Regions from separate parts of the Arthrobacter sp. Sr24 genome, predicted to be linked through region 4. Evidence: riboswitches for the same ligand, from Rfam matches in the RefSeq annotation. Region 4 holds a riboswitch; each other region holds the start of a gene.
What was found. Region 4 has a riboswitch for cyclic di-AMP ahead of ACX80D_RS06325 (NlpC/P60 family protein). Riboswitches for the same ligand answer to the same signal wherever they lie in the genome.

Region 1 (7,596 bases), on a different contig from region 4:
GCCGGCGACCTCCTTTCTTCAGTTCGTCTTTCGTCCTCATTTTTTGGAGTACCCCTTGAAACACCGCCCCATCCTTGCTCGCGCCCGCAACCCCTTTGCCGCTATGCTTCTGTCGCTGCCCCTGCTCTTGGTGGGATGCTCAACTGCAACCCCGCCGACCAGTTCCGCCCCCAACACAGCTGAGGGTTTCGGCCATATCCATGGCATGAGCGTGGACCCGACCACCACCAAGATCCTGCTGGCCACCCACGACGGGCTCTATGACACCACGGCGAATGCCCCTGTCAAGGTTAGCGAGACCACCATCGATCTGATGGGCTTCACTGCCGCAGCAGAACCGGGTACCTTCTACGCCTCCGGTCACCCCGGCCCTGGTTCATCCCTGCCCAATCCGGTAGGGCTCATACAATCCACGGATTCCGGAAAAACGTGGCAGGCGGTCTCCAGGGCTGGCCAGTCCGACTTCCACACACTGACCATCAGCGGTGAGGCACTGGTGGGTTTCGATGGTCAGCTGCGCACCAGCACCGACGGAATCACCTGGACCACCTCAGCAACGACGTTCACTCCCACCGTGCTGGCAGGCAGCCCGGCTTCCACGGTGGTATTGGCCACCACCCAAGACGGCCTACAGCGCTCCACCGATAGTGGAACTACGTGGCAATCTGTACCGAAAAGCCCGAATATTCAGTTTGTTGCTATTGCCACTCCCAGAGAAAAGGCCCCCACCAATGCGGTCGGTGTCGCCACGGACGGCAGCGTCTTCCTCTCCACCGATACTGGACTAACGTGGGCCGCCACAGGAACAGTCACTGGCCAGATCGAGGCCATCACCGCAGTGGAGGGCAGCACCGGGAAACCCACCATTTGGGTCTCTACTCCCACCGGTGTCCAAGTCTCGACCGACAGCGGGAAAACCTTCCGCCCGGTCAGTTCGTAACCCGATGAACATCGGAGAGTTCTTCGCCACCACGGTAACCTCGGGCGCCCTGCTTATCGCGATACCACTAGCCTTGATCGCTGGCATCGTTTCGTTCATGTCGCCTTGCATTCTGCCGCTCGTGCCCGGCTATCTCGGCTACGTTTCCGGCCTAACTGACCCCAACCAACCAAAAAACCGACGACGTGTACTGGCAGGGGTTGGACTGTTCATCCTTGGATTCGGAGCCGTATTCACGCTCTACGGCGCCGCGTTCGGAATGATGGGCTCGTGGCTCCTCCGCTGGCAAGACCCGCTGATGCGCGTGCTGGGTCTTGTCGTGATTGTTATGGGTTTGGTTATGTTGGGGAAATTCTCCTGGCTTCAGCAAGACCGCAAACTTGCCATAACCCGTCGCACCGGATTGGGCGGAGCGCCACTGCTGGGTATTGTCTTTGGCCTTGGCTGGACACCTTGCATGGGACCCACCCTCAGCGCCGTCTTAGCATTGAGCGTTACTTCTGGCAGCACCTGGCGAGGCGCCCTGTTGGCCTTTGTCTATTGCCTTGGTTTGGGCATACCTTTCCTGCTCGTCGCCCTTGGGCTGGGGTGGGTATCCACCATCTTGGGCTTCGTCCGCCGACACATTCGCATCGTCAACATCGCTGGCGCCAGCATGCTGATCCTTCTCGGTGCCCTCATGGTCACCGGCCTCTGGATGCAATGGATCTACCAACTGCAAAACCTCGCCGGCACTTTCCTGACACCAGTATGAACACCATCCCCATCAGATAAATCGACCTGAAAGACTCCTGCTCCCATGACTACCAACCCCGCTCCTACCGGGAAGATGAACTTCGGCGACGAACCCGCAGCGGGTCCGCCACAACAGTCCGATCTTTCAGGACTGGTTCGCAACAAACCGTTCGGCTGGTTACTTCTCATCACCGGAGCCATCGGCTGGCTTGCCTCTTGGGCCTTGGTTCTGGAAAAACTCGAAGTTCTCAATGACCCGGGCTACGAAACAGTCTGTGACATCAACCCGTGGATTTCGTGCGGAAAGGTCATGCAGACGTGGCAAAGTTCCATCTTTGGCTTCCCCAACATGTTCATAGGAATCGTTGCCTTCGCCATCATCATCACCACCGGAATGGCACTGATCTCCGGAGCAGTATTCGCACGCTGGTACTGGATAGGACTGCAGATCGGAGTAACCCTCGGCTTTGCCTTCGCCACATGGCTATGGTCCCAAGCCCTGTACTCCATCCACGTCCTGTGTCCCTTGTGCATGGTCGTCTGGGCAGTCATGATTCCCCTGTTCATTTGGCTCACTATCCGCAACATCATGCAGGGAGCCATCAAGGTCCCCGCCCAGGTGGCACGATTCGTCGGTCCCGCTGGGTGGCTCCTCGTCGCCGTAATCTACTTGGGCGTGGCCGCCAGTATATTCTTCGCTTTCTCTCACGTATTTCTGAACACCCCAACGCTATAAAGCTTCAATCGAAAAGTCGGACAATACGGAGATAGAGGGCTCGAACCCTTTACCTACGGCAGTGAATCCGCCAACCACCACAATCAAGAAAGCAGTCAACCACAATGTCACAGAAGTCCAATAAAACGCCCCCCTCTGCCATCGACGGAGCCAAGAAAGCCCGAATAGTTCTATGGATCATCTTGGGGACGATCGTCGCAGCCGCACTCATCTGGTACGCAGTCCTCACAACAATCCAGCCTGCCCCCAGCTCTGCCCCGGACGCGACCCCGCAGCCTTCCGCCGACGTGCAGCTCGTCCGCGAGGACAGCCACAAACTCACGACACCTGCCACAGAGAAGGCTCAGCTCGTGGAATTCCTCGATTTCGAATGTGAAGCCTGCGGTGCCATGTATCCCGTAGTAGAGGAAATGAAGAAGGAATTCGGGGACCGGGTAACCTTCATCAACCGCTACTTCCCGCTACCCGGGCACCGAAACTCCGGCACCGCCGCTTTGGCGGTTGAGGCCGCCGCGCAACAGGGCAAGTATGAGCAGATGTACAACAAGATGTTCCAGACACAGAAACAGTGGGGAGAGCAGCAAGAAACCAGGGCACCCCTGTTCAGGACGTTCGCGCAGGAACTGGAGTTGGACATGGCCGCCTACGATGTCGCGGTCTCGGATGAGAAGACGAAAGACAGAATCCGTAAAGACATCGCCGATGGTAAAGCCCTCGGCGTGACAGGCACACCGACCTTCTTCCTCAACGGCGAAATACTCGAACTCACCAGTGAAGCAGATTTCCGCCAACAACTCACCGAAGCAGCACAATAGGCGCCCGCTCGCCACGACAGCGCTTACCTACCTCGACGGCGCTGGCAGGCTGGGTATATCTTCCATGATCTGAGCCGCATAAGGCTCACCCTGCCCTCGTTCCAGGACGGCTACACTTTTGGGGCCATGCCAGGGGCGGTCCGTCCATGGGCTGGCCACGCGAAAACTGGTCGTACCGCTCCGGACCGGTCACAGTCCGGAGCGGGGTGATGCCACCCCGGGGCCGTTTTACAAGAAAGGATCCGGGTTGACGGTTTGACCGTTGAGCATGACTTCAAAATGGAGATGGCAACCGGTGGAGTTCCCCGTTGTACCAGCCCCGGCCACCTCGTTTCCCTGAGTGATTTGCTGTCCGACGCTAAGTCCGATGCCAGCGAGGTGGTTGTAGGTGGTTTGGATCCCGTTGCCGTGGTCGATGACAATGCGGTTTCCTCCCCCGTAGGGGCTCCATCCAGCTTCTGTGACTGTTCCGGAACCGGCCGCGAAGACCGGGGTATTGCATGTGGCTGCCAAGTCCAAGCCGGTATGCAGCTCTCCGCTGGCGCCCGAGAGTGGATTGGACCGATATCCGAAGGGGGAGTTAACGCTCATGGCCGCCAGCGGCGGGCGCAAAGTCGCTGACGAAGTCTCCGGCGTCGTCGCCACTGGGGCCGGCCGTGCAGCTTGCAGCGGGCTGGCCTGGGTTTGGGCGGGAGACTCCGGCGGTGCCGGTTTGCTGGTGATGGCTGGCGTATCGAAACTGATGGCCGCGTCCTTATTGGCAGTCACCTGCGGGATCTCTTTCGCCGCTACGGCTGTGGCTGATTTTAAAGTGTCGGGGGTGTGGGCAACGCCAGCGTGAGCGGCCGTCAGAGTGACAGCCACGATGAATCCGGAGGCGGCGACGGCGCTAAACCGTCGCCCGAGACGGCCAGGCTTCGACACGGAGATGGGAGGCCTGGACCAGTGGTGTCCCAGATTTCGGGGAGGCGGGGCGGGCGTTTGGGCACGGCGGCGGCCGTGTTGGCTATGGGACTGCATGGTGGTAATCCTCTCGCGCCGATGAAGTTAGCTGTCGGATTCGGGCGAGAGATCAGCCCGGCACACCTAAGGACCGGACGCTTTCACGGTGGTCGGTTCAGTGTGCTTCACCCCAAGGTACGCAAGCGCACCGCTGGTGGGTCCTCCACCCCCGCCTAGGAGCTAATTGAACGTGGACCGCCGGCGGGGTTTGGCGAAACGGCACACGGGCATATCAATTCAGATAAGCCTTGTTTGGTGAGTTACTGCCGCTGCGTCGGTTACAGAAACACGGTACGGATGGAAGCTGGCTGTCCCTGGAGATGGTCAGGGCTGCACCATCGTTTCCGCATCGTGCGTATAAACCTCGGATTGAGCGATCCGACGGCGGTAGTATGAACATATGCTCATATGTCTTATATTTTCGCTTAGTAATCTGGGCGGAGCCTGTGAGGGGCAAATGAGCACAGAGCAATGCGTTGACCGTGCGTAGATCACTTGATTCAACAAGTGTTTTCTCTGCCCTGGCATCAGCGCCGGCCAACGTGGATCTACCCAACGTCGCCCTGAAGACGATTACGCTCTACAGCTCTCTCCAGCGCCACTCTCCCGTAAGGATTCATGAACGATTCAGCCCCAGACCCCAACGCAATGCCAGCTCCGGCCACCCTTAGTGGGGAGGACGTCGGCGGAGCCAAAATGCCTCTGGGCGTCCGCCGGCTTTTACTCATCGGAGGATTCTGCATTCCTGTGGGCTTCATCGCCACAGCCTATTTCTTTGGAGCCCAGCTGTTGCTTGCAGCGGGGATCGCGGCAGTGGCAGTGGCCTTCTCTTATCAGGGCGGCCATCGCTGGTTCGCGGCGTGGTCGCGGTTCACAGCCTTCAGTGGAGCAGCCTGGTTGTTGGTCACTGTCCTCTATTGGCTCGCCATCATCTCAGCCGAATCATCGGGCTCCCGTACCTCTTTGCCGACCATTCTCTTCGGTGTCGGTGTGGGTGCCTTCGTTGTTATGGCCGTTAGCGTCCTTGGAGGTTGTGTTTCTCGATATCTCAATAGCCGTCGCACGGCGGACGTGCGCGAATAAACGGCCGATCCCTGAGAGTTTGCCCGGGAATCGGCCGTTCACCGTTAACGTCCGAAGGACGTGTTTGAGAACGCCAATGGGCCTGCTCTAGGACGCCTCGGTTTTACGCAAGTTTCGACGAACGATGATCAACGTTACAAGTGCGGCAGCCAGGATGGCGGCCGGTATGCCGATGGCCAACACCAAAGTCCCAGCGTTGGATGCTGCCGGTTCTTCGGCGGCAGTTCCAGCTCCGGTAGTGGCCGTAGGGCTCCCCTCGGCCGCAGCTTCGGTTGGTGCTTCGGTTGGCGCTTTCGTGACCGCCGTAATCTGTTTCGGGTCTTCTACAGTGAAAGCGTAGTTCCCCTCAATGGGATGCCCATCTGAGGAAACTGCACGCCACAGCACCTTGTATTGTCCATTGCTTCCCGGAGTAATGGCGGTGGAGAGTGTGGGGCCCTGGATGGTGACATTGCCGTCGCTGACGGTCTTTCCTTCTCCGTCGGTGACGGTGATGATACTGAGTTTCAAACTGTCGGAATCGGCCGGGGGATTGGACAGTGTCAGGGAGACTGAGCTGGGAGCGACGGCGACTGTGGCATCGCTGGCTGGCACGGTGGACTCGAGAGCGTCATGGGCAAGTGCGGGGGCGGCTGCGAAAGCCGGAATGAGCATGGCCGCTGCCAAGGCCAGACGGAGGCGGTAGCGTCGAATGGGGCGTGTTTTCATCGTGTATTTCTGCAATTCTGTTGTGTGGTTCACTGGATGATTTGTCAGGCTAGTGCCAAGGCGTTCCCCGCGTTCCCCGCGTGCTCCTCGTGGCCGGACGTCGTAGCACCCACGTACAAGGAAACGTCCAGGAATCATGGTTGCCGCTACGGAGGGCCGGGCAGGCTACGCGGGCAGACGCGCTCTCCAGAGAGGGGGACCACGCATAGAAGGTTTGCCGAGATACCTCCATCGCCGTGCGAATGCGCCGTATTGTTGAGGCAGGGCGCGGAAAGCTGGAGCAACTGAAAAAACTTCTGGGACCACAATCAGCGGACAAAGCCAGCGTGCAAGCGCCCAAAGCGCCGCCTCGCCCCACGCCAAGACCAGTGCAGCGACGATGGTCCCAGCGGTGTGCAAGGTCATCATAAGTGGCGAATCCGCGGCCGTGAGGTGCTCATGCGGGACCGTTGCGATTGCCGTCCTCACGATGGCGTGATGTGCCCCATTTTCGAACGAGACATCGCGGTCCCGAGAAAGTGCGGAGAACGCATAATGCAGGAAAGTCTGGCCCGCGGCCAGGTACACCACGAGCACCGGGACAGTCATTTTCCTACCTGCCAGGAGAACCGCGGAGAGGAAGACGACACAGGACAAAGCAGCCAGAATTGCTGGTGAGGGCAGCTCGCCTCCTGCCATCAGGTGCGCTGCTGCAGGCAATCCCAGGACTGCTATAGCAATAATCGCTGCCCGGGGAAAACGAAACGGTGCGCCAGCTGGAGACATGGGGAACTATTCCTTTCCGGGCGGTGCGGTTTCCAACCATCGAGAAATACCGCAGTGGGGTGGTCGTGTGAGCTATCGGGGCGAGCGGGGCCTATTGTGCTGCTTCGGTGAGTTGTTGGCGGAAATCTGCTTCACTGGTGAGTTCGAGTATTTCGCCGTTGAGGAAGAAGGTCGGTGTGCCTGTCACGCCGAGGGCTTTACCATCGGCGATGTCTTTACGGATTCTGTCTTTCGCCTTCTCATCCGCGACCGCGACATCGTAGGCGACCATGTCCAACTCCAGTTCCTGCGCGAACGTCCTGAACAGGGGTGCCCTGGTTTCTTGCTGCTCTCCCCACTGTGCCTGTGTCTGGAACATCTTGTTGTACATCTGCTCATACTTGCCCTGTTGCGCGGCGGCCTCAACCAATCCGACTGTCTTGGATGTGTCTGCGGGAGTAGTTGAGGTCGAGGGCCTCGTTGTCGTCAGTGATGGATATTTTCTTGGTCTCGGTGGGTTGAGGATTCTATTTGAAACGTTGAGTGTTCGATGCTGATCTCGAAATGTTCGGCAACGCATTGCTGCAGATCAGTCAGAAGGGTTTCGGCATGACCGTTGGTCATGCAGGAGTCCTCAACAATGACGTGTGCGGAGAGCACCGGCGTACCGGAGGCCACCAAGGTTGCATGCAGGTCATGGACATCAAGGACGTGGGGAAGGGCAAGCATGTGCTCACGCACGCTCATAAGGTCAAGACCTTTGGGGACGCTTTCCATCAGGACATTGATGGTGTCCCGGAGCAGTTTCACTGTCCGCGGGATGATCAAGGCCC
Region 2 (7,596 bases), on a different contig from region 4:
ATAGTTTTCTCGCTCTTAAAGCACGTTCTAAACATCTCCCGCAAGTCACTCCCTGAACGCAGCTTCCTCCCAGAGTTTGACGCTAGGTGAACAGAAGTTTACGAACCAGTGAGGAATAGAGACATGTAGGCCAGCAGTTGAAGCGCCGGTCCCACGCGGGCCGGCACACACCCGCCGCCCCCTGATCCGGCAGCCCCAGGCCGGCTATCCGGCGGTACGGCGCAGGCCCAGCACGGGCCAATGCGGGCGCAGGCCCTTAATCTGGTCCCGCAGCCTGACGTTATTGCGCCGATTCATCAGGATCAAAGCAGCCAAGCCCGCAACGAGGGCAACAACCGCTGCCAGCCCCAAGGACCAGCGCGCCCCAAATTCAGTGGCAATCCAGCCCACCAGCGGAGCACCAATCGGCGTCCCGCCCTGCAAAACAACCATGTAGACAGCAAGTACCCGTCCCCGCATGGCCGCATCGGTGGATAATTGAATGGTGGTGTTGCAGGCATTCATGAACGTGAGCGAGGCGAGCCCCACGGGCACTAGAGCAATTGCATAAAGGACGTAGCTCGGCATGAAGGCAGCCACCGCCACGGTGATCCCGAAGCCAAGGGCGCCGCCAATGATGTACAGCATCCGTGTGTTCTTGCGGCGGGCAGCCAACAACGCCGCCCCCAACGTGCCAATCGCCATAACAGAGCCCAGCAGCCCGTACTCCCCCGGCCCCAAATCAAATACGGTGGTGGCCATGAGCGCGTTAGTGATCTGGAAGTTCATACCAAAGGTGCCCACTACGAACACCAGAACCATGATCATGAGCAGATCGGGCCGCTGCCGAATGTACACCAGCCCTTCACGAATCTGCCCCTTGGCGCGGGGCACATGCACCGCCGGGACGAGCTGATCGGCCCGCATCCGCCACAGGGAGAAAATGACTGCCGCAAAGCTGGCGGCGTTGATCAGGAAGGCCGGTCCCGTGCCAACCAGTGCGATCACCAGCCCGGCAACACCGGGGCCAGCCAGCCGGGCCAGGTTAAAGGAAGCGCTATTAAGTGCGACGGCGTTGGGCACGTCTTCTTTAGCGACCACTTCCGAGACAAACGCCTGCCGCGACGGAGCGTCAAAGGCGCTGGCAACTCCCAGGAGAAGCGCTAGTGCATAAACATGCCACAGTTGTACAGACCCTGTGACCACCAAGATTCCCAACAAAAGCGCACAGATTCCCATGGCCGACTGGGTGATCAGCAACAGTTTTCGTTTGTTAACCCGGTCTCCCAAGAGTCCGGCGTATGGGCCTATGAAAATAATGGGCAGAAATTGCAGGCCCGTCGTGATGCCCGCGGCCGTTCCTGAGTTATTGGTCAAGACCGTCAAGACCAACCAGTCTTGGGCCACGCGCTGCATCCACGTACCGATATTGGAGACCAATGCACCGGTCACCCAGAGCCTGTAGTTGCGCACCTTGAGCGCTCTAAACATTGAACTCATTAGGCGCTCATCTCCTGCAGGATCAAGGCCGCCTCGTGGAGCGTGTTCCGTTCCTGTGGCGTGAGTGCAGCAACTCGTTGCGCCAGCCACGCAGTGCGCAACGACCGGGCGTAGTCAAGGGCCGCACTGCCGGCAAGGGTAATACTGATCAGCACTTGGCGCTTGTCCTGGGGGTTTTCACTCCTGCTGACGAAATCAACTGCCACGAGGTCATTGACGATCCGAGTCATGGACGGCGCCTGAATTTGTTCCCGCGAAGCCAGCTGACCCACCGTCCGGGGCCCCTCCCCCAACCCCGCCAGAACCGAATATCTGCCTGGACTCAATTCCCCCGTCGCCGCTTCGGCCCGGAGCCGCCTGGAAGTTCGCATGATGGCCACTCGCAGTTCCGCGGCTAAGTAGCCCGGATCTTGAGCGGCGGAATTTGGGGCGCCGGTACCTGCCGTGACATCTGCAGCGGCCGGTTGGGTGGAATGTTCAGTCATGGATGCTCAGCTACCTAGCTACACAAGTTTCGTATCTTCTGCTTCAAACCCTAGATCGTTAGCAGTGCTAAGTAAATGTCATACTGGTCACTCGCGCTAGCACCAGCCAATAAAGTTGCCTACTACAATGCTCGTTACCAAAATGTGACATATGGTTTCGGTTCGGTTACTCTCGCTAGAGTGCCTCTTGAATCATTACCGGTTCTGGCATTAATGGATGGTTCGCCGAGCTCTGCCGCCACCCATTTCCCTCAAGATCCATGGCAGAGACGGGGGACCCAATCTTTCTGGGCCTTCCCATTATGGAAGCCCTTGGGGTTAAGCCAGCGCAACGTCAACAGGCAGTGAATTCTGCCTCTCGAGGATGCGTGGCCGGATTCTCTAGTCCGTTCCCGACAGCTCACCTCGCAGGCGTAGAGAGGCACCCCACATGTCTGCAGCACCCCAGCGCGGCCGTCGTCGCGCAGAACCAGCAAACCGGCCCTCATGTCGCGACCTGGCTACCGCTCACAAAGATAATGCCCGGAGTCATGCAGCCACACCGCGCGGCGTTGCTGCCGTCACCACCACCGCCAAATGCATGGCTGCTGTAGCCGTTGTCGGCGCTCTGATGGCTGCCGGATCGGTGGCTTCGGACACCCTGAACCCTGTGGCAGGTGCCACCGACACGAGCAATCTGGTCGCAGCCATTGATCAGGGTACGCCTGCTGTTGTCTCGGCACCGTCGGACGCAGCCATTAGCTTCTCCGGGATCAGCGTCAGCTCCAAGCCTTCCCCCGCAGCCACAGCTTCCACAGCTTCCACAGCTACGGTGAAACCTGAAGCCGATGCGGTCACGCCCGTGGCGAGCCCGGATGCAGCCCCGCTGACCCACCCCGTTGCCGTGGATAACCCCGCCGCAGCGAAGGCTTTCGCGGCCAGCCAGCTAGGTTCCCACGGTTGGGGTGCAGACCAGATGAACTGCCTGAACCTACTCTGGGAGCGCGAATCCAACTGGCGCACCACGGCCGAGAACGCCTCCAGCGGCGCCTACGGGATCGTCCAGTCGTTGCCAGCCAACAAAATGGAAAGCGTCGGATCCGACTGGGCCACCAACTATGAAACCCAGATCCTTTGGGGCCTGGGCTACATTGAGGGCCGTTACGGATCCCCCTGCGGCGCCTGGGGCCACTCCGAATCCGTGGGTTGGTACTAACGCAGCTACCGGGCCCGCCGCTTACGCAAAATGCCACCCTTTGACGTTATTGCCATAGTTCAAACCCTGGCAATGACGTCAAACGGTGGCATTTTTCAAAAGTTGGTTTAGTCCACGACGCCGTAGAGTCGGTCGCCGGCGTCGCCGAGACCCGGAACAATGTATGCGTTCTCGTCAAGGCCTTCGTCGATGGAGGCCAAAACTACGTGAACGTTATCGCGTCCGCCGTGGGCTGCTTCGAGCTTGGCGAGGCCTTCGGGGGCTGCCAGCAAGCAAATGCAGGTGATGTCCGCTGCGCCGCGATCGAACAGGAACTTGAACGCCTCAATGAGCGTTGAGCCGGTGGCCAGCATCGGGTCCAAAACGTACACCTGACGGCCGGTCAGGTCTTCAGGAAGACGCTCGGCGTAGGTGATGGCCTCGAGAGTTTCCTCATTGCGGGCCATACCCAAGAAGCCAACTTCAGCCGTGGGTAGAAGGCGGGTCATACCTTCGAGCATGCCCAGACCGGCGCGCAGAATCGGCACCACCAGCGGCGTCGGCTTCACCAAACCGGTGCCAACAGCACTGGTCACAGGCGTCTCGATGTTGACCGGCTCCACGCGTACTTCACGTGTTGCTTCATAGGCCAGCAGCGTGACGAGTTCTTCAGTCAGCTGACGAAAAACCGGTGACGGAGTGTTCTTGTCCCGCAGAACGGTCAATTTGTGGGCAATAAGCGGATGATCCGCAACGAATACGCGCATGAATAAAAGCTACCATTGAGCCGTGTCCAATTCCTCAAATTTACCTAGAATCGAGACCACTACCACGGCCTTACATGCCCAGTGGATGGGTATTGCCCTTGCACAGGCACAGCAAGCCCTGACGACGGCGGATGTGCCGATCGGCGCAGTCGTGCTTGGACCGGACGGTGAAGTTCTCGGTTTGGGGCGTAATGAGCGTGAAGCACATGGGGATCCCACAGCGCACGCAGAAGTCGTAGCGATCCGCGAAGCTGCCGCGAAATTGGGCGAATGGCGGCTGAGCAATTGCACGCTTGTGGTCACCTTAGAGCCTTGCACCATGTGCGCTGGAGCCATTGTGCTGGCACGTATTCCCAAGGTGGTTTTCGGTGCTTGGGACGAGAAAGCAGGAGCCGCAGGATCAGTCTTTGACGTGCTGCGCGAACGCCGACTCAACCATTGGGTGGAAGTCTTCCCCGGTGTGCGCGAGGAGGAATGCGCCGCGCTCCTGAAAGATTTCTTCGGCAGCCAGCGGCTGTGACGGCATAACGCATGAGATCCGCTGGATTTCTAGCGCCCCCGAACTCTCTGGTGCACCTACGCGGTTGTTCGTTCCGGTGTCATCGCACCAGTCCACGTTGTAAGGGTAAGCCGAGACCATTGCTTGGCCGGGGACGGCAGTTTCGGGGATGACGAGCTCGGAACTGAACGCGCCGGCGTCGTTCATGGGGGCTTGGAGCTCCAGAGTTTTGGTTCCCGAGGAATCCAAGACCTCAATGTGTATTTGGGCGGTGTCCCCGTACCGCGGATCGCAGGTGGCATCCTTGGCCTGAACGGTGAGGCTGTCGCCGGGCTTGGCAGCGACGGCGCTCAGTGAGAACGGCGGCGGCATGCAGCCCGAGCCCGTCGGCGCCGTCCCACGCGGCCCCGAACAGCCAGTGACGGACGCCCCCGTGACCAGCACTGCCGCAGATACCCCCGAAACCCGCGAACACATTTTGCGCATGGTCAAACTCGCTTTCCGTAGCCTGCTGCTGCGTTGAGGGCGTCGATCCTTTTCTGTCGGCTGGCGGGGGAATCCAAACTGTAGGAACGGAAATCTCCTAGGTCCTCGCGGATGAATGCCTCAACCTCCGCGATGCGCTGCTTGACGGCGGCCGTAGGTGTTTTGAATGTCCAGTGGGCAATGCGTTCCTGGCCGGGATCGTATTGCCACAGCCCAATGATCTGGCCCCGATCAACGATGGGATGATCCGGCAGATCCGGCTGCAACCCATTCCCATCGTTGAGAAGTGGCGATGCCTGATCCGCCGCATCGAGCGCGTCGGCAACATTGCGACGCAAAAGAAACAAGGAGTCCGTTCCGGCCAGCAGCTGGATTTGTTCCTCCGTTGGGACGGTAAACGCAGCGGCCGCGTCGATATCCGAAGGCAGCATCCACAACCCCGCCGGATCCACAATTGTGGACTCCACAGCCCCCACTGCTGCGAGCGCAGCCTTTGTTTGCGCCACTGTAAACGCGGTGAACCACTGGCTCTGTTTCAGCGTAGCTCCGCCGGTCCAGCCCAGATAGTTTTCCATGAGCTTTGCCCGCGCCTGTTCTGGAGTTTCCTGCGTAACGGGCAATCCCCAGGCAACATAGGCGTAACGCTGCTGGTTCAGACGGCCCTTGATGGGCACGCGGCGGATGCGCCCATCGGCCTGCAGCAGCCCAAGCACCGTGGGCAGCGTTGTGGAGGCACCTTTCTTTTTGCCCTCCTCGCCCAGACTGCGCACGGCATCACCGAGCTGGTCTTTGAGTTGTTTCGGATCCAGGGGACCGCCGGCGCTTTGGAGCACTTTCAGAGTCTTGTTTGCCAGCGCATCTACCTCAAAACGTTCGACGCCGAGCTTGTCTAACACTTTCACCGGCACCTGGGCCGCGTCTTGACCAAGGGACAGTGCCCAGGGGTAGTCGCGCTCCCCCAGTACATAGGTGCAGCCGCGCGCCGTCGGAAGTTCATGAATGCGCAGGGCCGCCACCTCGGCGTCAGCTTGCTCACGGCGGATGCCTGCGCGGGCGAAGAGTGTCAGGTAGGGGTTGGCGCCCCCAATGGAGCGTGCCCAGCCGCCTGTGGCCAAGACATCCGCGGCGTTGCTGCCCGCAAGAGATCCGTCGAGACCTTGTTTATGCCAGCTATAGGCACGCTGCGTTGCACTGTCCATGAGGCCATCTTGCCCTATCCATTCACGATTTGTTCGGGGCTGAGGAAGCTCATTTTTGTTGTACGGCTTTGACCCGGTAAGGTTGACGCGTTGGTGACGTGTCCGAGCGGCCGAAGGTGCAACACTCGAAATGTTGTTCAGGTGAGAGCCTGACGTGGGTTCAAATCCCACCGTCACCGCCAATTAGCAAGGCGTCTACATCGTTGAATTGACAGCGAAGTAGGCGCCTTTGCTCTTTAGGATTTCAGTCCTGTGAGCGCACTTTGGTTCCGGAACCCCCTAAACAAGAAAAACCCCGCCAGACGACCCGACGAGGTTTCTCTATTACAGGATCACCATTCACAGCATTGCTATCCAGACATGGCCTGCTGTCACTAGCTAGCCGGGTATACCCATTCCCATCCGACATTGGCGTATCCGGGTTTGAAAACAAGGGTACCTTCGGCTGTTTCAGCGTCTAGAACGACCTTGCCGGTCGCCTTCTCCCCCGGTCCGATTTCCAACGGCAGAACTTCAGCGTCCGGAAGGCAGGAATACGTAGCCATGGATGCCAGATCCACATTGGAGGTAGTTCCATTGGGAGCAATGGTTTTGAAGCTGTAGGGGTTCAGGCTAAAGGACGGCACCACAGATTCCGCTAAGGCGGCGTCAGTCTGGACTGATACGTCGAGGATAAGGATGTGCCCGTTTACGGGCGCTTGAGAGTGTTCGTTGGTGCACACTCCATCGACGGTGATGGAGTTGATCACGAAGGACGCAACATCCTTATTCAGAGTTTGATCCGTGATTCCTGCGCCATCCCCCAACTTCTTGATGAGGTTTCCGCGTACTGATTTCTCTGCGGCTACCGCTGGGACCGAGACTGCGGCTGTTGCTGACGTCTGCGCTGCGCCGGCGGGTTCTACGCTCGGTGCAGTTGCGCTCTCTGCAGTGCTCCCACAACCTGTAAGCAAGAGTGCGGCCGCCGCCAGACAGACTAGTGATTTCTTCAATTTTCCCCCGTTTTAAGAGACCTCTTAGGCTGCTCTATTTCGCCTGCGCTCAAGAGAGCACAAGAGAACTCTATGTTCATACGAATGACAAGGATGTATCTCCATCTCTTTGTTACCTCAACGCATAAATTCACCGGCCAATTCTTGCCTTATACAGAGCCGGCCCTCTTCCCTGCCTCACCGAAGCGTCTCCCAACTCATGGCAGGCAAGATATCAGAGCCGCCAAATTGAGCTGTGAAAAGACCGTCATTCTGAACTAACAGTCACACGGATGTTCTGGCACTTCTACTTGGTCGACGATGAGCGCGGCGCTCGCATGGACAAGGGCTTTTCCATGCGAGGCATCGCTGAACCTGAGTGTGACGGTCATTATCGTCATAAGGGGCATGATCGGGTGGACCAAGATCCATTTCGACCCGGGAGGTCCCGCAGTGACAGGGCGAGGGCAGCGCGTGCGCTTCATGCCCCGAGCAGTAACTGAGTCGGCGGTACATGAATGCTAGAAAACATGAAT
Region 3 (7,596 bases), on a different contig from region 4:
GGTCACCGTCTACTTCGATGCCGACAACCCGGGGCAATGGCTCATGCACTGCCACAACGCCTTCCATGCCGAACGCGGCATGATGGGCGTCTTCTCCTACATCAAATAGGGCAGGACCACCATGAATGCGACTTTGCTAGCAACTTTATACATCCCCTCACCCACAGTGAGTGCCCTTCAATTAGGTCCTCTCACTATCCGCTTCTATGCACTGTGCATCCTCGCCGGAATCATTGTCGCCGTCTGGCTCACGGGCAGACGGTTGACCGCCCGTGGCGGTCAACCCGGAGTGATCCTCGACATCACGATGTGGGCTGTACCGTTCGGTATTGTCGGCGGACGCATCTACCACGTCATGACCAGCCCCGAACTGTATTTCTTTCCAGGGAAAAACCCATGGGATGCGGTGAAGATTTGGGACGGGGGAATGGGAATCTGGGGCGCCATTGCCCTGGGCCTTCTGGGAGCCTACATTGGATGCCGCCGACACCAGGTCGATTTCGCCGCCCTAATCGACGCCGCAGCGCCCGGGTTGCTAATCGCCCAAGGACTTGGCCGATGGGGAAATTGGTTCAACAACGAACTCTACGGCGACCCGACTACTGTGCCCTGGAAATTACAGATCCATCAGATGGACTTCAGCACGGGCTTAGCCCACGTGGACAGCACCGGAAGCCCAGTTGTTCTGGGATATTTTCAGCCAACGTTCCTCTATGAGTCCCTCTGGTGCTTGGCCGCCGCAGGATTATTGCTATTCCTTGACAAGAAATTCAATTTGGGTGCCGGGTCGGTCTTTGCCCTCTACGTTGTCTCGTACACCACCGGACGGTTCGTGTTCGAGCTCCTGCGCTCAGATTATGCAAACACGATTCTGGGCCTGCGTGTCAACACCTGGGTCTCCGGGTTGCTGCTGCTCGCAGGTCTAGTAGCTTTCTTGGTTCTCCGGCACAAAAAACGTTCCACCGTGGAACCAGCATCGACCAAGCCTGCATCCAATAGACCCATAGACCCAATGGAAAGGAACCCTAAATGAGCAGCCCAGCAGAGCGCCAGGCCGAACGCCAAGCAAAGATCGATGCCGTTTTTGCTGCACATCGGATAAAACAGCACCGCAAGAACCTCTTCTTATACGGTGGCCTTGGTCTGCTGGCCGTTGCCGTAGTCATCGTTGTGACACTCGTCATCACCGGATCCATTCAGGCACGCAACGAGACGGCCGCGGCGGCCAAGCAACCCATCGCCGGAGTCACGACATACCCGAATCTCACCCGAAAACACGTCCAAACCCCGGTAACCTATACGCAGCAACCCGGCGTCGGCGGGGACCACGCCGCGACCTGGACGAACTGTGGAATCTACACAGATCCCGTCAACGAGCAGCGGGCCGTGCACTCCCTCGAACACGGAGCCGTATGGATCAGCTACAAGCCGGACCTCTCGCCGTCCGCAGTGACCACACTGACTGCCCTAGTCAAGGGCAAGCCCTATGTCCTCCTCAGCCCCAACGCGGGCCAGACTGCCGCCATCACGGCAACTGCGTGGGGTACGCAACTGGACGTCCCCGATGCTGATGACACGAGGCTGCCCATCTTCATCAAGGCCTACAGCATGGGTCCCCAAACTCCGGAGCCCGGGGCCCCGTGCTCCGGCGGCTCGAACGGCTAGGCAACCCACTACGCAACTTTAGGAGACACCCATGAAAAATCCCGTCACCGGCGATGATGCTGCGAAGAACTACCGTCATCATCGATTCCTGGTCAGGGTTGGACAGGTAATCATGGCCCTTGGCTTGATGGTTGGACTCTCGCACTGGATAGCCCACGTTGTCATGACCGGCGGTCCGCCCGGTATCCAGGACCTGTTTATCGGCTACCCCACTGCGGCGGTGTTGATGATCGGTGGCGCTGTTTTGGCCGGGCGTGCCGCTCCTAAAAGTAGCTGATTTGCGCGGACTAGACTTTCTCGTCAGACAGGACCACTTGATTGTTGGTTCACGAAGCAATTGAGGGCAGCTGATTGCCCAAAGTGTCAGCTAAGGGTCAATACTTGCCCGGGTCCTACACGGTCCCGGGCAAGTATGATTCAGGACGCCAACGTTGAATTTCCCCGCTGGCAGCTGGCAGGCCCAATGAAGGGCGCCAGGCCGGCTTGGTTGCCTCCTGATTAGCCTGGGAACTGCTTACCCTGATCTGGGCGGACCTGCACAGCTTCGGCGGCTTCCCGCGAGCGGCCTTATCCATCCGTCGGCTCCTTTGCCTGCCGTAGTCGACGGGCAACGCTATCGTAGTCGCCTGATTTTCCACACCCGAAGTCCTATCGCCCGGGTAACCGGCAGCCTAGAAACTCGACGAGAACACCGCGCCAATGATGGCCGCAGGGCAACGTTCACTCAAAGCCATGCCCCGGCAGCAATCCATCATGACGTCCTTAGATGAAGGGCGCCGGATCGACGGTCTGTCCATCAACCACGACCTCAAAATGCAGATGGCATCCCGTGGAATTGCCAGTCGTTCCGACTCCAGCTATGGCAGCCCCGGCATTGACCTGCTGGCCGACACTGACCCCAATGGAGTCCAAATGGTTGTATGTGGTCTTGATCCCATCACCGTGGTCGACAACGATTCGATTTCCGCCACCGTACGGGCTCCACCCCGCCTCAGTCACGGTACCGGCGCCTGACGCAAACACTGAGGTGCCACACGCGCCAGCAAAGTCGATCCCAGTGTGCAGTTCCCCTCCCGCCCCAGTCAACGGATTAACCCGATACCCAAAAGGCGAGGTGACCGTCAGCTCAGCCAACGGAGCACGGAGTCCTGAGGACGGCTGCGCCGGCGTTGACTCTTCTACTGGCGCCGCTCCTGGAACTTCCGCGGGAAGGGGGGCCTCTTGGGCACCCGCCGGGTGCAGGGCACTCGGCGGCGTTGGTGTCTGAGCTGGCTTACTGGACACCAATGGTTTGGCGAACGACACCACGACATCCTCATCCGCCGTCACTGTCGGTTGCACTGAGGATATAGACGCACTGGCGGTCACTGCGGGCGAAAGATGACTGGTTTCAGCATGGGCGGCAGGAAGCGCTGTCAATGCAATGAATCCCGCTGCTGCCACAGCCAATGCCAATGATTTCTTGCCCGTGAAAGACTCGGGAGCCACATCGGGGGCTGACGCCCAGTGACGTCCTTTGTTCTCCGTGGTGATGAGCTTTGATTTGGTCGCGCGACGGCGTCCGTGCTGGCGGTGGGCAGGCATAAATAGGGTCCTCTCAACGCCTACGAAGTTAGCTGTCGGATTCGGGCGAGGTATGCCCGGCCGGCCCAACGCTCCGCCACACAGGCAGTGATTCGTTGAACAGGCTTCACCCCAAGGTGCACCAAGGCACCGATCGTGGTTCCTCCGCCCCCGTCACGAAAATGAACGATCGCGGACCGCCGACGGGGTTCGGCGAAGCGGGCCACGAAATACCCATTAGGGGTATATATTTTCTTCAATCCTAACGGACACGAGCCGAAAGTTATAATTTCGTTACAAATGAAGTTTGGAGCCCTAGCCAACCCGCCTTGCCGCCACTGGCTGGCCACCGGTCCGTGGTCCCATACACCCAGGATCAGCACCATTATTGGACCCGCTGAAGATAAAATGCTCTCAATTGTCGGCCCCCGCAGTCTTCTACAGGTTCGCGGTCTGACCCACGAAATGATCCGACTTCAGGCGGTCAGGCCAAAACCGCACTATGGCCAACAGCCTTCGTCAACGACCACCTCTGGTCAGGATGCACCCAGCCGAATACGGCTGGCTCCGCCCATCCACCGATCATCTCCAGACAGGAAATCCAGTGCTGCATGGATCCCGCATGCGGCATTCCCCTGCACCACCATCATCCCGCCTACTTTCCCTTCGCCCATCGCTTCAACCAGATACCACCAAGGCCAGACCCCTCAGCAAATCCACCCGGCCCCCACCCTGCCGCTGCCCCACCCAGAAAATCCTTACACGTCTGGCACCCAAGGTCTTACCCGAGGCGGGAAGTCCCACGGGCAGTAGTCATGGGTGAGGACGCCCCCGCGACCATGAGTCTGTATGTCTACTCAAAAGTGCCCCCAATGTCACGTCCTTTTTGACCCACGTCGGTCCACTCAGTTGTACTGTTCAGCCGAGTGCTCTGGGCGATACCGCGAGCGCCGTCGTCGAGATAGGCGACGTGCCACAGCGCGAATAACTTCTCAAACGCTTGTCGCCGTGGAGCGTGCCGATGGGAACGCTCGCCTGCTGCTTGCTGAGAAGCGGCATGAGCGCAGCCTGCACTCCGAGGCATCAGTTGTGGTGACCAAGTTTCAGGAAACGGTCTTGGCGCGAGACAAGGTCATTGATGAGCAGATAACTCGGCTCCAACTTTTGAGCGCCAAGTATTTTGATCAGTCCGGGCAGCTTGCTGAAGCCAAGGCAGCATGTACCGAGCTGACGTTGGAGGTCTCGCGGATCTTGAAGGACCGGCATGCTGACGTGCAGGACCTGATGCAGATCGCGGTTCGCATGCTCCAGCTCACCGACCATCTCGGTATCCCCCTTGATCGTCCGACTGCGGATATCTTTCTCCGCCGCGGCTGGAATACGAAAATTCCTGCAGGCTCACGGTGACTGTCTCCATCGCCCGCCTCACCGCTCACAGCGGGGTCAAGTACCTGCTGAAGACCACCATGTCCGACGACGTTCACCTCGCCTCGGGTCATGCCACCAATTACTACATGAAGGCTGGCACCCCTCCTGGCAGGTGGCTCGGTCAAGGACTTGCTGGCATCAGTCGCAAGCCCTTGGATCCAGTGAGCTCAGGTGATGCCAACGCGGTCTTCACACATGCCGAACATCCCAACACCCACGAGCCGTTGGGGCGCCATCATGGCCAAACGACTGTGGCCCATCGCAATGGCGAGGACGTTCAGCGCTATGCTGTTGCTGGCTTCGATCTAACCTTCAGCGTTCCTAAGTCGGTCTCGACGTTGTGGGCACTGGCCCCACAAGAGGTTCAACGGCAGATCCTCGCCGCGCACCATGAGGCCGTCAACGAAGTCCTGGCATGGTTGGAACAATCTGCCATTCACACTCGCACTGGACGAGGCGGCGTCGCCCACGTCGGAACCGTCGGCGCCGTCGCTGCGGCCTTTGACCATTGGGAGTCCCGCGCCCGCGATCCCCAACTCCACACGCACGTCGTCATCGCTAACAGAGCGCAAAGAATCACCGACCAAGCGTGGGCCACATTAGATTCGCGAACCCTCTATAGAGCCACGGTAGCCGCCAGTGTGCACTACAACGGGCTCCTCTTTGACCGGCTGCAAGACAGGCTGGGTGCAGTTTCTGGTTTTCGAGCCCCGGCTGGTCATGACCGGAATCCGCGCCATGAGTTGGTCGGTGTGGATGATGCCTTGATTCAGGAGTTTTCCAGCCGTTCGCAGGGCATCAATATGGAGACTGATCGCTTGATTGCCGAGTGGGAGAAAACCCACGGGTCTGCCCCCTCGGCCACCACCATCATTAGATTCCGTCAACAGGCAACTCTCTCCACCAGGCAAGCCAAAGAGACGAACCCTCAACCGTTGGACAGTCTCTCTGCGGGGTGGCGCGACCGCGCCGAAAAGTTGGGTTTCGATCCAGCGCAAGTCCTGCGCCACACCATCGATCGTTCCCATGAGCGGCCCGTCACCGTCGCCGACCTGACGGCGCCTTGGGTGACCGCTGCTGCGGCCGCATCACGGGAAGCGGTGGCCAGACGGAGAGCCACATGGAGCCGCTGGAACCTGCTGGCCGAGGCAGAACGCATCTGCGCCGAAATCCGGTGCGCCACCAGTGTCGACCGCCGCCACATGATCGACGCCGTGACCACCGAGGCAGAATCACAGTGCGTCGCCCTCAACACTTACCGCTACAAGATCCCGCTCAACGCCGGGAATGACATCGCCTTCGCCGGCCACAGCGTGTTCGAATTCCCCGGGGCCCGCCTCTACACAGACGCGAGCATTCTCGCCAACGAACAACTCATCATGAACACCAGCAAGAACGACGCCGGACCCTCCATCGCGCCCAACCTCACCGACACTCTCCTCACCACAAATAGCGCTCACCCTGGTAGCCCGGGGCTAGCTGAGGACCAGGCAGCAGCAGCGCATGAGGTGCTGTGCAGCGGGAGGTTCCTGGACGCCGTCGTAGGTCCTGCGGGGTCAGGGAAAACCACCACCATGGCTGCGATCCGCCAGGGCTGGGAAAAGGTTCACGGGGCGGGCAGCGTCATTGGGCTCGCCCCGGCGGCTGCGAGCGCCGATGTCCTTGGGCGCAAGCTGGGGCTGGCAGCGGAGAATGTAGCCAAGTGGCTGTATGAGTCGGTTGGTCAAGGTGCGGCCATACGGACTGAACAGTTCCATGATCTCGAGGACGCTGTTGCACAGCAGTCCTGGCAGCAGACCAGGAGTGCCCAACGCATGGCTGGCCTGGCTATGCGTCAGCAACAATGGTGTTTCCGGCCAAACCAGTTGATCATCATTGATGAGGCGTCGATGGTTTCCACTGTGCAGTTGGCTGCGCTGGTGCATCAGGCTCAGGATGCCGGTGCCAAGATCGTGCTAGTTGGCGACCCAGCCCAGCTGGACTCGATCGACGCCGGCGGGATCCTGGGCTGGCTGGACAGGCAAGGCCAGGCTGTCCAGCTGACTAGCATCCGGCGCTTCAACCACCTATGGGAAGGACCAGCGTCGTTGCTTTTGCGTGCAGGTGATGTTGAGTCGATCCAGAGCTACGCCACCCACGGACGGTTTCGTCATGGCGAATACACGGACATGATCGATCAGGCTTACCAGAGGTGGGCGGCAGATTCCGGCACCGGCTTGGAGTCAATCCTGATCGCTCCTGACAATGAATCCGTAACGGCGCTGAATGAACGGGCACACGCCGAACTCGTAGACCGGAAGGTGGTTGATGCCACGCGTGTGGTCCGCCTCAGCGACGGACTGAGCGCAGGCTGTGGCGACACCGTCATTGCGCGTAAGAACGATCGCCGCCTCAAGGACGACGCTGGCGATTTCATCCGCAACGGAACCCTCATCAAAATCACCTCGAAGCCGAATCGCGACGGCTCCATCCATGGTCGCCGTCTGGATACGGGCCAGAGCATTCGTTTGAGCTGTGAGTACCTGGCGGAGTCAGTGGAGCTGGGCTATGCGACCACTGCACACCGTTCCCAAGGCATTACCGTCGACACCAGCCACACGGTTCTCACACAAGGCTGCCTGACACGCGAGCTCTTCTACGTGGGCATGACACGAGGGCGGGATTGCAACACTGCATACGTCTGCGAAACCGACGCTGTCCAAGACCACGTTGCCCTCGACGCCGCCGAGCCCACGTGGCAAGGGATCATCGCCGAAGTACTAGCCGCACAGGGCGCTGAACGAACGGCCCATGAAGTAGGAGAAGAAGAACGGGAAAGTACCAACTCACTGCACCAGCTCGCCGCCGAATACGACTACCTCGCGCAAATCGTTGCAACGGAACAACTACGCGCCGCCGTCGAACGCACCCAACCAGGGCTTGCGGCCAGCCTCGAAGCAT
Region 4 (7,596 bases):
GGGCAAAACTTTGCTCTGTGTGCTCTGGTCTGGAGCCTCCCCAGCCGGTAAGTCCTCACGTGCCAAGTCCCCGGCCGCAAACTCCCCGGTCGCCACCTTGGCCTGAACCACCGCGTCACCAGATGACTCAACAGGTGACTCAGCAGGTGAAACTGCAGCGGCTGATTCCCCGGTTTCAGCGGTCGGTTTAGTAGCAGCGGTCGGTTTAGTGGCAGCGTCCGCGTCCTGAATCATGACGGCACTAGTTTCCCGGAGACTTTTCGCCGACTGCTAGAGCGTCTGCAGCCGGAACATCCACAGCCGGTGCTTGCGCCGCGGCCAGCTTCTTCGCAAGCCCCAACGCAGCCTTCATAGCTACGGGTTCAGGCGCTTGGCCCGATCCCGCCGCTAATCCTGCCGCCAGTCCAGCCACAAAAGTCGTCAGAGGTGCTGCCGGACGCACGATCGAGTGCGCCGCAACCCCGGCCACATTCAGGACAGACTGAATGTCCACATCGAGGTCACCAATTTCAAAGGCCTCCAGTAGCTTCTGGGTCCACTCTTGCAACAACTCATCATGATTTTCCAACAGTCATCCTTCCGCACCGGCTGCTCGCGCCGCGATCCCCTGCGCACGAGCATCCGCCCAAGTATCAATGTCCGCCGTCAGCTCTGCTGGGACGGCGAGGTCCCTCATGAACACATTAGCAACCAGTGCGAAAACCGAGGCATTATCTAGGCGGTGCGCCTCCCGTGCCCTATCAGTCGCAGCCTGTAATTCCAGCAAAGGATAAATGGCGGCCAGGGGCTGCTTCTTCCCCGCAGCCACCGCCATCACACCCTGTCCAGGAGGACAGCCATCCAGCGCATCGACCAAAAGTTGAGCCACCGCCCCAGCCCGCGGCATATCGCAGGCCAGAATCAACACGTGGCCACGTTCGGAGTTCAGGGCCCCGATACCGGCAGCGATCCCCGCAGCAGGGCCCGAAAAGGGTGGGTTTTCCTGGACTGTCATCACTTTTGAGCGGGCTTGAGCACCTTCCAGCCAATCTGAAATTTGCTCTACAGGACCTACGACGGCGATCCCGCCATCCGCTGGACCTGTCCGATCCGCCAGGGCAGGGTCGCGCGAAGCAGTGGGTGCAAGAAACTGTAGGGAGTCGAGAGGGAAAGTCTGCTGAAGCCCTACGGTCCGATTGGCGAGGATCCCAACGACGGCATCGAGCGTTCGCGCTAGGAGTGTCTGACCCCCAATCAGCAATCCTGCTTTGGCCACGCCACCTAGCCGACTTGATCGGCCGCCAGCCAGAATCAGGGCATGAAGGGGGCCAGGCGCCGTGTCAGTCATGTACCCATGCTATAGATCAACCTTGCTGGGTTTAAACGCTAAAGCCCCGTCGAAAGACGGGGCTTTGAGCAAAAAGCGGGTGATACTTAGTGGCCCACTGCAATGAAGACAGGAGCGGAGGCACCATAAATGGAAGCACCGGCGATCTTGGTGGTTCCCTGGTAGCCACCGTGAACGGCTTGGCCATTGCCAATGTAAACAGCGATGTGGGCCAGACCCACACCACCATCTGCATAGTAGATCAAGTCGCCGGGCTGAGCTTCGCCCTGAGAGACCAAGCGGCCCTTGTTCAGGTAGTCGCCAGGCCAGCCAACCCAGGAAATGCCAGCTGCAGAGAGAGCGTTGCGAACCAGCGCAGTGCAGTCCTGACCAATGCCAAGCTGAGACAAGGCAGCGCTGGCAATGATTGCGCCAACTCCGCTTGCAGCCTGCTGAGGTGCGACAGGCTCCGGCTCGGTGACGCTTACGGCCGGCGCTGCTGCTGCTGCAGCAGGAGTCGCAGGAGCTGCTGGAGCTGCGGCGGTTGCTGCTTCAGCAACCGGTGCTGCAACTGCAACTTCGCTGGACTGTGCCTCTACAACTACCGGCGCTTCAACAACAGGAGCCGGGGTGGAGGTGATGGTGGGGGTGGCGAAGGAAATCTTCACCGTTGAAGCTGCCGTGATAGCGGAAGCGAGTTCCGTGTTCAAGTTCAGCGTAGTGGCACCGTCCGAAGCGCGCTCCACGGTGGGAGTTGCGGCGTTTGCGGCGATACCGGATGTCAGTACAAGTCCTGAAGCTGCTGCGATGACAGCAGCCTGACGACCAACCCCGCCGACATTGAAACTGACGGCTTTCGTGAGGGTGGAGATCGGACTGGTCTTAACAACCTCGGCGCGGTGGCGCCCGAGGGCAGTGTTTGAAGCCAAGAAGGATTCCTCTCCCAAAGCCTGCGAGGTAAGCTGTCGGATTCGGATGGGAGTCACCCGGCCGCTCCACGTTGATCCACTCAAGGAATTTCTCCCTTGCCAGTGACTAAACGCTTCGCGGCTTCACCCCTAGGGTTTCGCAAGCATTCTACGAATCCCGATTATTGGTTCCCCCGCCCCTGCCAGACGATTGATACGAACGGACCATAAGCAGTGGCAGAGCTAGGCAATCGGCTTATGGGCGCCCACTTGATTCGAAGTTGGCGCGATTACGACGGTACAACAGTTTTTTCCCAATGTCACGTTAAGGTCACGGTCGTGTGACTAAGTCGTAACTATAGAGCCCCTGTGGGGGAATTAAAGCCAGCCCTTAGGATCGACAACTTCGTCGTCGATGATGACCTCGAAATGCAGGTGGGGGCCGGTAGAAGCGCCTGTGGAGCCGCTGAGGCCCACTACGTCGCCGCGTTCAACCTTCTGGCCAACCTGCACTAGGTTGCTGCTCATGTGGTTGTACGAGGTTGAGAGGCCGTTACCGTGGTCTACAACCACGCGGTTGCCTCCACCGTAGCTGTGCCAGCCTGAGAAGGTTACGGTTCCACCGGCGGCGGAGAGCACTTCAGTGCCGCTCGCGACAGCGTAGTCCTGACCGGTGTGGCGTTCATCGATCTGGCCGGTAATGGGGCTGATGCGGTTACCGAACGGTGAACTTTCCACCAAGGTCACTAGGGGCGCCGAGAGGGTTCCCTTGGAGGCCTGGAGGGTCACGTTGGAGGCGTTGACCTTGAGGGTTTGCTTGAGCTGTCCATCTGGGTTCAAAGCACTGCCGATTTCCGGAGTAGCGAAGGTGATGGGGATCTGCGCACCTGCTGTGACCTGCGTTTCCGCGGAAACAGCTACTGCAGTATCCATGTGGAGGTCTTCAGAAACCTGCGTGGAAGGAAGCGTAACAGCCAGGACTAGACCCGTGGCTGCCATGGCTACGCCCATTTTTTGTCCGGCGCCGCTGGCGGCTCCGGCACGCAGCATCTGGGCTACTGCACTGCTGGTGGGGGCAGTTGCCCGTTCTGCAGCAATTGCTTCCCGGCGACTACCGGGCACTGACAACAGCTCATGTGTTGCCAACGACGACGCACGACGGCGTCCCCGCACTTTGACCTCTGACACTAAAAACCTCTCTATATAAAGCACCTGCGAAGTTAGCTGTCGGATTCGGATCAGAGAGTGTAACTTTTGATCCGGCCCACGCTCTTTGGACACAGGCATAGCCAAGGCGCAGTCAGCGTTAGGGCTGCGTCATAGGTAGTGCCAGTGTTGCGTTTCGAGTGTGAGCTTCACCCCAAGACGGACCATTGGCCCGTCGAAAGTGGTTCCCCCGCCCTTGCCTAAATGATTACTGTCCATGCTGCGAAGGCAAGGTTCGGTGTCGCAGTACGGTAACGCTTTGATTACGGCGTCAGATATTTACTATACGGCACAAGCGGTAAACGTAATAATTCCGTTACCTTATTCATCAATAGTGGAGTGTCAAAAAGACGGTCAGCTCATGGACACGAAAACGTGCGATGCGACCTCGGGCGGGAGTTCCAAGGCACCCTCAATTCCAGGCACCCGCACGGAGATGTACTCCCCCACTTGTTCCAAGGAAATCCGGGCCCCTGGGCGTAATCCACCCTCGTCCAATTGGAGCAGAAGTTCGGGCTCCACTTGTATCCTTTCGGACAGTCTGTGAATAATGACTTCCTGGCCCGCCGAGTAGCTAGTCATAGCCTCTACTAATGTGACCAAGCCCGCAGCAAAAACGGGAGCTACCTCACCTCCCAGCTCTTCCAAGCCCGGGATGGGGTTTCCGTACGGTGATTCATTAGGGCGTCCCAGCAGATCAAAAAGACGCTGCTCCACCCTCTCGCTCATGACATGTTCCCAACGGCAGGCTTCTTCGTGCACAAAAGCCCAGTCCAGCCCAATCACATCTGAGAGCAACCGCTCCGCGAGGCGATGCTTGCGCATGACCCGCGTTGCTTTGTCGCGGCCTTCAGCTGTCAGTTCAAGGTGCCGATCACCGGAGACGATGACTAGGCCATCGCGTTCCATGCGTCCAATGGTCTGCGAAACGGTAGGGCCCGAGTGGTGCAGACGCTCGGCAATACGCGCCCGCAAGGCAACAATGTTCTCTTCTTCCAACTCCAGGATGGTACGCAAGTACATTTCAGTTGTGTCGATCAGATCTGCCACGGCAACGACCTCCTGTTATTGGGCAAGGATTAAGACATAAAGCATCCTCTCTACGTTAGCCTGCTTGCGCCCCTGCGGGGAAACTGTCCCGGCGGCACCAAACATGAACAGCGGGCCGAAACGGACGGTGGGATCGGGGCAGAGATAGTGCAGTTGTATTAAAACCCATATTGCGGAACTGTTGGCTCTATTTTTCTTCTGCGCGCACTTCTACGGCAGAATTGGCAACAGCCCTTGGCTCAAAACACCACTTCCATCGCTTAATTTTGGAGCAACTCGTGAGCGAATCCACGCCCCTCACCATCCCTGCACACCTGCGCCCGGCCGATGGCCGCTTCGGCGCCGGGCCCTCCAAGGTTCGCCCCGAGCAGGTAGCGGCACTCTCCGTGGCCGGCGCATCCTTGCTTGGCACCTCCCATCGCCAAGCCCCGGTCAAGAATCTCGTAGGCGATGTCCGCAGCGGTTTGAAGCAGTTCTTCAACGCACCCGACGGTTACGAAGTAATCCTCGGCGTTGGCGGCTCGACAGCTTTCTGGGACGTGGCAACCTTTGGCCTCGTAGAGAACAAGGCCCAGCACCTTTCCTTCGGCGAGTTCGGCTCCAAGTTTGCCGCGGCCACCGATAAGGCTCCGTTCCTGGCTGCTTCCTCCATCATCAAGGCTGAGCCCGGGACCCGCCCGGTGGCCGTAGCTGAAGCCGGGGTGGACGCCTACGCCTGGCCCCAGAATGAAACCTCCACCGGAGTTGCAGCCCCTGTAAAGCGTGTTGCTGGGGCCGACGAGGGCTCGCTGGTCCTCATCGATGCGACGTCCGCAGCAGGAGGCTTGGCCGTGGATGTGAGCGAAAGCGATGTCTACTACTTTGCACCGCAAAAGAACTTCGCGTCCGACGGCGGCATTTGGCTCGGCCTGTTCTCCCCCGCAGCGCTCGAGCGTGCCGCACGCATTGCCGCTTCCGACCGCTGGGTTCCGGACTTCTTGAACCTCAAGACCGCCATTGACAATTCACTGCTGAACCAGACGTACAACACCCCTGCACTCTCCACTCTTGTCACTCTAAACAACCAGGTTCAGTGGCTCAACAGCAACGGTGGGATTGATTTCGCTTCGGCACGCACCGCTGATTCCGCAGGCCGCTTGTACACCTGGGCCGAAGAATCCGCCGTGGCCACCCCGTACGTGGTGAACCCGGCAGACCGCTCCAACGTCATCGTCACCATTGACTTCGACGAGTCTGTGGACGCGGCCGCCGTGGCCAAGGTGCTGCGCGCCAACGGCATCGTGGACACCGAGCCCTACCGCAAGCTGGGCCGCAACCAGCTGCGCATCGCCACCTTCGTGGCCATTGATCCCGATGACATCACCGCACTGACCAAGTGCATTGACTACGTCATTGAGAACATCTAGTTCCAAAGAACCACAAGATAAGGCCGCTACCCATCTCGGGAAGCGGCCTTATCTTTTACCTACAATTTTTGACTACCGTTTCCTGACCACTGTCTTCGGGCTACCGTCTTCAGGCACCCCGAGCACACTCACGCCAAGACGTGTTTTAGTGAGTCTCGGCTTCGTCGTGACTCTCGTCCGCGTCGTCCGCGTCCTCACCGTCAGCATCAGCACCGTCGGCGTCAGCCTCAAAGCCTTCGTCGCTATCAGTAGCCCCGGCATCGTCTCCGTGGTCATCGGTGGCGGCGTCAGCTTCGGCGTCGTCCGCTTCTGAATGAGTCTCAACAGCGGCGGGCTCATCATCTTGCTGGTCCTCTGGCCGGACACGCTCTGCCCACGGCACCCAGGCGGGCGCCAGCACGGAGTCCTCGGTAGGCAACATGCCCACCTCGTTCACCGTGGATTCCTTGCTGCGCGATACCCGGCTCAGCGAGGCGAACCAGACCCAACCGGAATAGCCGGGCTGACGGGACTCAAAGAGGTGAGTCACGCACCGAACGCCTTCGCTGCGTGCGCCGAGGTGCTTACCGATAGCCCAGTCACTGGCGATGCTCGCCACCGCTGCACGCGCCGTGTCCACGTCAGCGGCCAAGAAAGCGTCAGGTTTGCCCACCCGCCACACCGGAACACCGGGAAGTGCTGTGGGATCGGTTGGCGCTTGCTCGTCTGAGGTACTGGAAATTTCGGTCATGGTGGGCACCGTTACGCGTCGAAGTTGTCGGCAACCTTGCGCAGCGCAGCAGCAATCTTGCTTGCGTCACCGTCAGGATATTTGCCGTTGTTGAGGGAGCCAATGGAGTGCTCAAGCAGCGAGACCAGGTCCTGAACAATTGGGGCCAGGTCACGGGCGGGCATGCGCTTAGCCTTGGCCACGGAGGCGCTGCGGTCAAGAATCTTCGCGGCCATGGCCTGGGCGCCCTTGCGTCCGTCGGCCACACCAAATTCCATGCGCATGCCGGGCTTGATGTCGCCGGCGTCGGCGGGCAGGGCGTTGGCTCGCAGGAAAACTTCACGACCGTCGTCGGCCGCGATGATGCCAAAACCCTTTTCGTTGTCGTACCACTTCACTTTGCCGATAGGCACTTGCTTACCCCTTATAAGTTGAATGTCGCGAACTGCTTGCCATGCTGTGCGGTTGCTCTACGCCGTTCCCGATCCCGGGAATCTGGCGGGCGGTGCCTGCAACAGCAGGTTACGCAGTTCTACTGGGTACTAGGTTACCGTGTCGGGGAAACACGCGTGGCTTTGTGCCTCACCTGTCCGCTGTTAGCGTTATGTTCATGAGCCCCCATTTTTCCGCCCCACAACGCCTTAATCGCGGTTGGCAGCTGTTCAATTACACCGCTATGGCGTTGGCCCTTGCCGCCCTGATTGCCCTGATCGTGGTTTTGGTCAGCAAATGGGTGGGCGGCGCCCCCTGGCCAGGCTTCAATTGGATCGCCATGATCGCCCTCCCCGCAGCATTTTTGATGATGGGCACCAGCGTCCTGTACGCCGTGGCCGCCCGCCGCCGACTCTGAGCCGCCCGCCCCTTCCATGGGCACTTTAGAATCCATGGGCTCTTTGCAGGACTTTGCGGCGAGCTTGGCTGACCGCAGCGACTCTGAACTGCTCCGCCTCTTTTCCCTGCGCCCGGACGCGATCACTCCCCCGGTGGCCAACTTCGCCGACCTCGCCAGCA

Region 1: linked by a shared signal. The riboswitch ahead of ACX80D_RS09920 (M23 family metallopeptidase) and the one ahead of ACX80D_RS06325 (NlpC/P60 family protein) in region 4 are both predicted to bind cyclic di-AMP.
Region 2: linked by a shared signal. The riboswitch ahead of ACX80D_RS10495 (aggregation-promoting factor C-terminal-like domain-containing protein) and the one ahead of ACX80D_RS06325 (NlpC/P60 family protein) in region 4 are both predicted to bind cyclic di-AMP.
Region 3: linked by a shared signal. The riboswitch ahead of ACX80D_RS09795 (M23 family metallopeptidase) and the one ahead of ACX80D_RS06325 (NlpC/P60 family protein) in region 4 are both predicted to bind cyclic di-AMP.

What each region holds. Positions count from the first base shown of each region.
Region 1 is NZ_JBTNDB010000012.1:60,294-67,889, reverse strand. It holds gene ACX80D_RS09940 (F510_1955 family glycosylhydrolase) at 56-940, shown strand; gene ACX80D_RS09935 (cytochrome c biogenesis CcdA family protein) at 945-1,694, shown strand; gene ACX80D_RS09930 (vitamin K epoxide reductase family protein) at 1,740-2,411, shown strand; gene ACX80D_RS09925 (DsbA family protein) at 2,516-3,226, shown strand; gene ACX80D_RS09920 (M23 family metallopeptidase) at 3,455-4,246, opposite strand; cyclic di-AMP (ydaO/yuaA leader) riboswitch at 4,252-4,420, opposite strand; gene ACX80D_RS09915 (hypothetical protein) at 4,847-5,311, shown strand; gene ACX80D_RS09910 (copper resistance CopC family protein) at 5,399-6,019, opposite strand; gene ACX80D_RS09905 (DsbA family protein) at 6,876-7,343, opposite strand; gene ACX80D_RS09900 (cation diffusion facilitator family transporter) at 7,250-7,596, opposite strand, start outside.
Region 2 is NZ_JBTNDB010000013.1:77,664-85,259, reverse strand. It holds gene ACX80D_RS10505 (MFS transporter) at 205-1,479, opposite strand; gene ACX80D_RS10500 (MarR family winged helix-turn-helix transcriptional regulator) at 1,479-1,964, opposite strand; cyclic di-AMP (ydaO/yuaA leader) riboswitch at 2,194-2,390, shown strand; gene ACX80D_RS10495 (aggregation-promoting factor C-terminal-like domain-containing protein) at 2,395-3,159, shown strand; gene upp (uracil phosphoribosyltransferase) at 3,267-3,905, opposite strand; gene tadA (tRNA adenosine(34) deaminase TadA) at 3,928-4,425, shown strand; gene ACX80D_RS10480 (hypothetical protein) at 4,618-4,761, shown strand; gene ACX80D_RS10475 (hypothetical protein) at 4,739-4,927, shown strand; gene ACX80D_RS10470 (DNA glycosylase AlkZ-like family protein) at 4,893-6,089, opposite strand; tRNA gene ACX80D_RS10465 (tRNA-Ser) at 6,182-6,271, shown strand; gene ACX80D_RS10460 (DUF4352 domain-containing protein) at 6,464-7,081, opposite strand.
Region 3 is NZ_JBTNDB010000012.1:32,339-39,934, forward strand. It holds gene ACX80D_RS09775 (multicopper oxidase family protein) at 1-109, shown strand, start outside; gene lgt (prolipoprotein diacylglyceryl transferase) at 122-1,033, shown strand; gene ACX80D_RS09785 (DUF3105 domain-containing protein) at 1,030-1,665, shown strand; gene ACX80D_RS09790 (hypothetical protein) at 1,697-1,942, shown strand; gene ACX80D_RS09795 (M23 family metallopeptidase) at 2,428-3,249, opposite strand; cyclic di-AMP (ydaO/yuaA leader) riboswitch at 3,255-3,454, opposite strand; gene ACX80D_RS09800 (hypothetical protein) at 4,237-4,635, shown strand; gene mobF (MobF family relaxase) at 4,632-7,596, shown strand, end outside.
Region 4 is NZ_JBTNDB010000006.1:110,879-118,474, reverse strand. It holds gene ACX80D_RS06340 (molybdopterin molybdotransferase MoeA) at 1-234, opposite strand, end outside; gene ACX80D_RS06335 (DUF6457 domain-containing protein) at 242-568, opposite strand; gene mobA (molybdenum cofactor guanylyltransferase) at 572-1,327, opposite strand; gene ACX80D_RS06325 (NlpC/P60 family protein) at 1,414-2,235, opposite strand; cyclic di-AMP (ydaO/yuaA leader) riboswitch at 2,240-2,450, opposite strand; gene ACX80D_RS06320 (M23 family metallopeptidase) at 2,593-3,402, opposite strand; cyclic di-AMP (ydaO/yuaA leader) riboswitch at 3,413-3,661, opposite strand; gene ACX80D_RS06315 (metal-dependent transcriptional regulator) at 3,775-4,470, opposite strand; gene serC (phosphoserine transaminase) at 4,749-5,876, shown strand; gene ACX80D_RS06305 (DUF3027 domain-containing protein) at 6,022-6,606, opposite strand; gene ACX80D_RS06300 (cold-shock protein) at 6,618-6,998, opposite strand; gene ACX80D_RS06295 (hypothetical protein) at 7,196-7,435, shown strand; gene ACX80D_RS06290 (helicase-associated domain-containing protein) at 7,470-7,596, shown strand, end outside.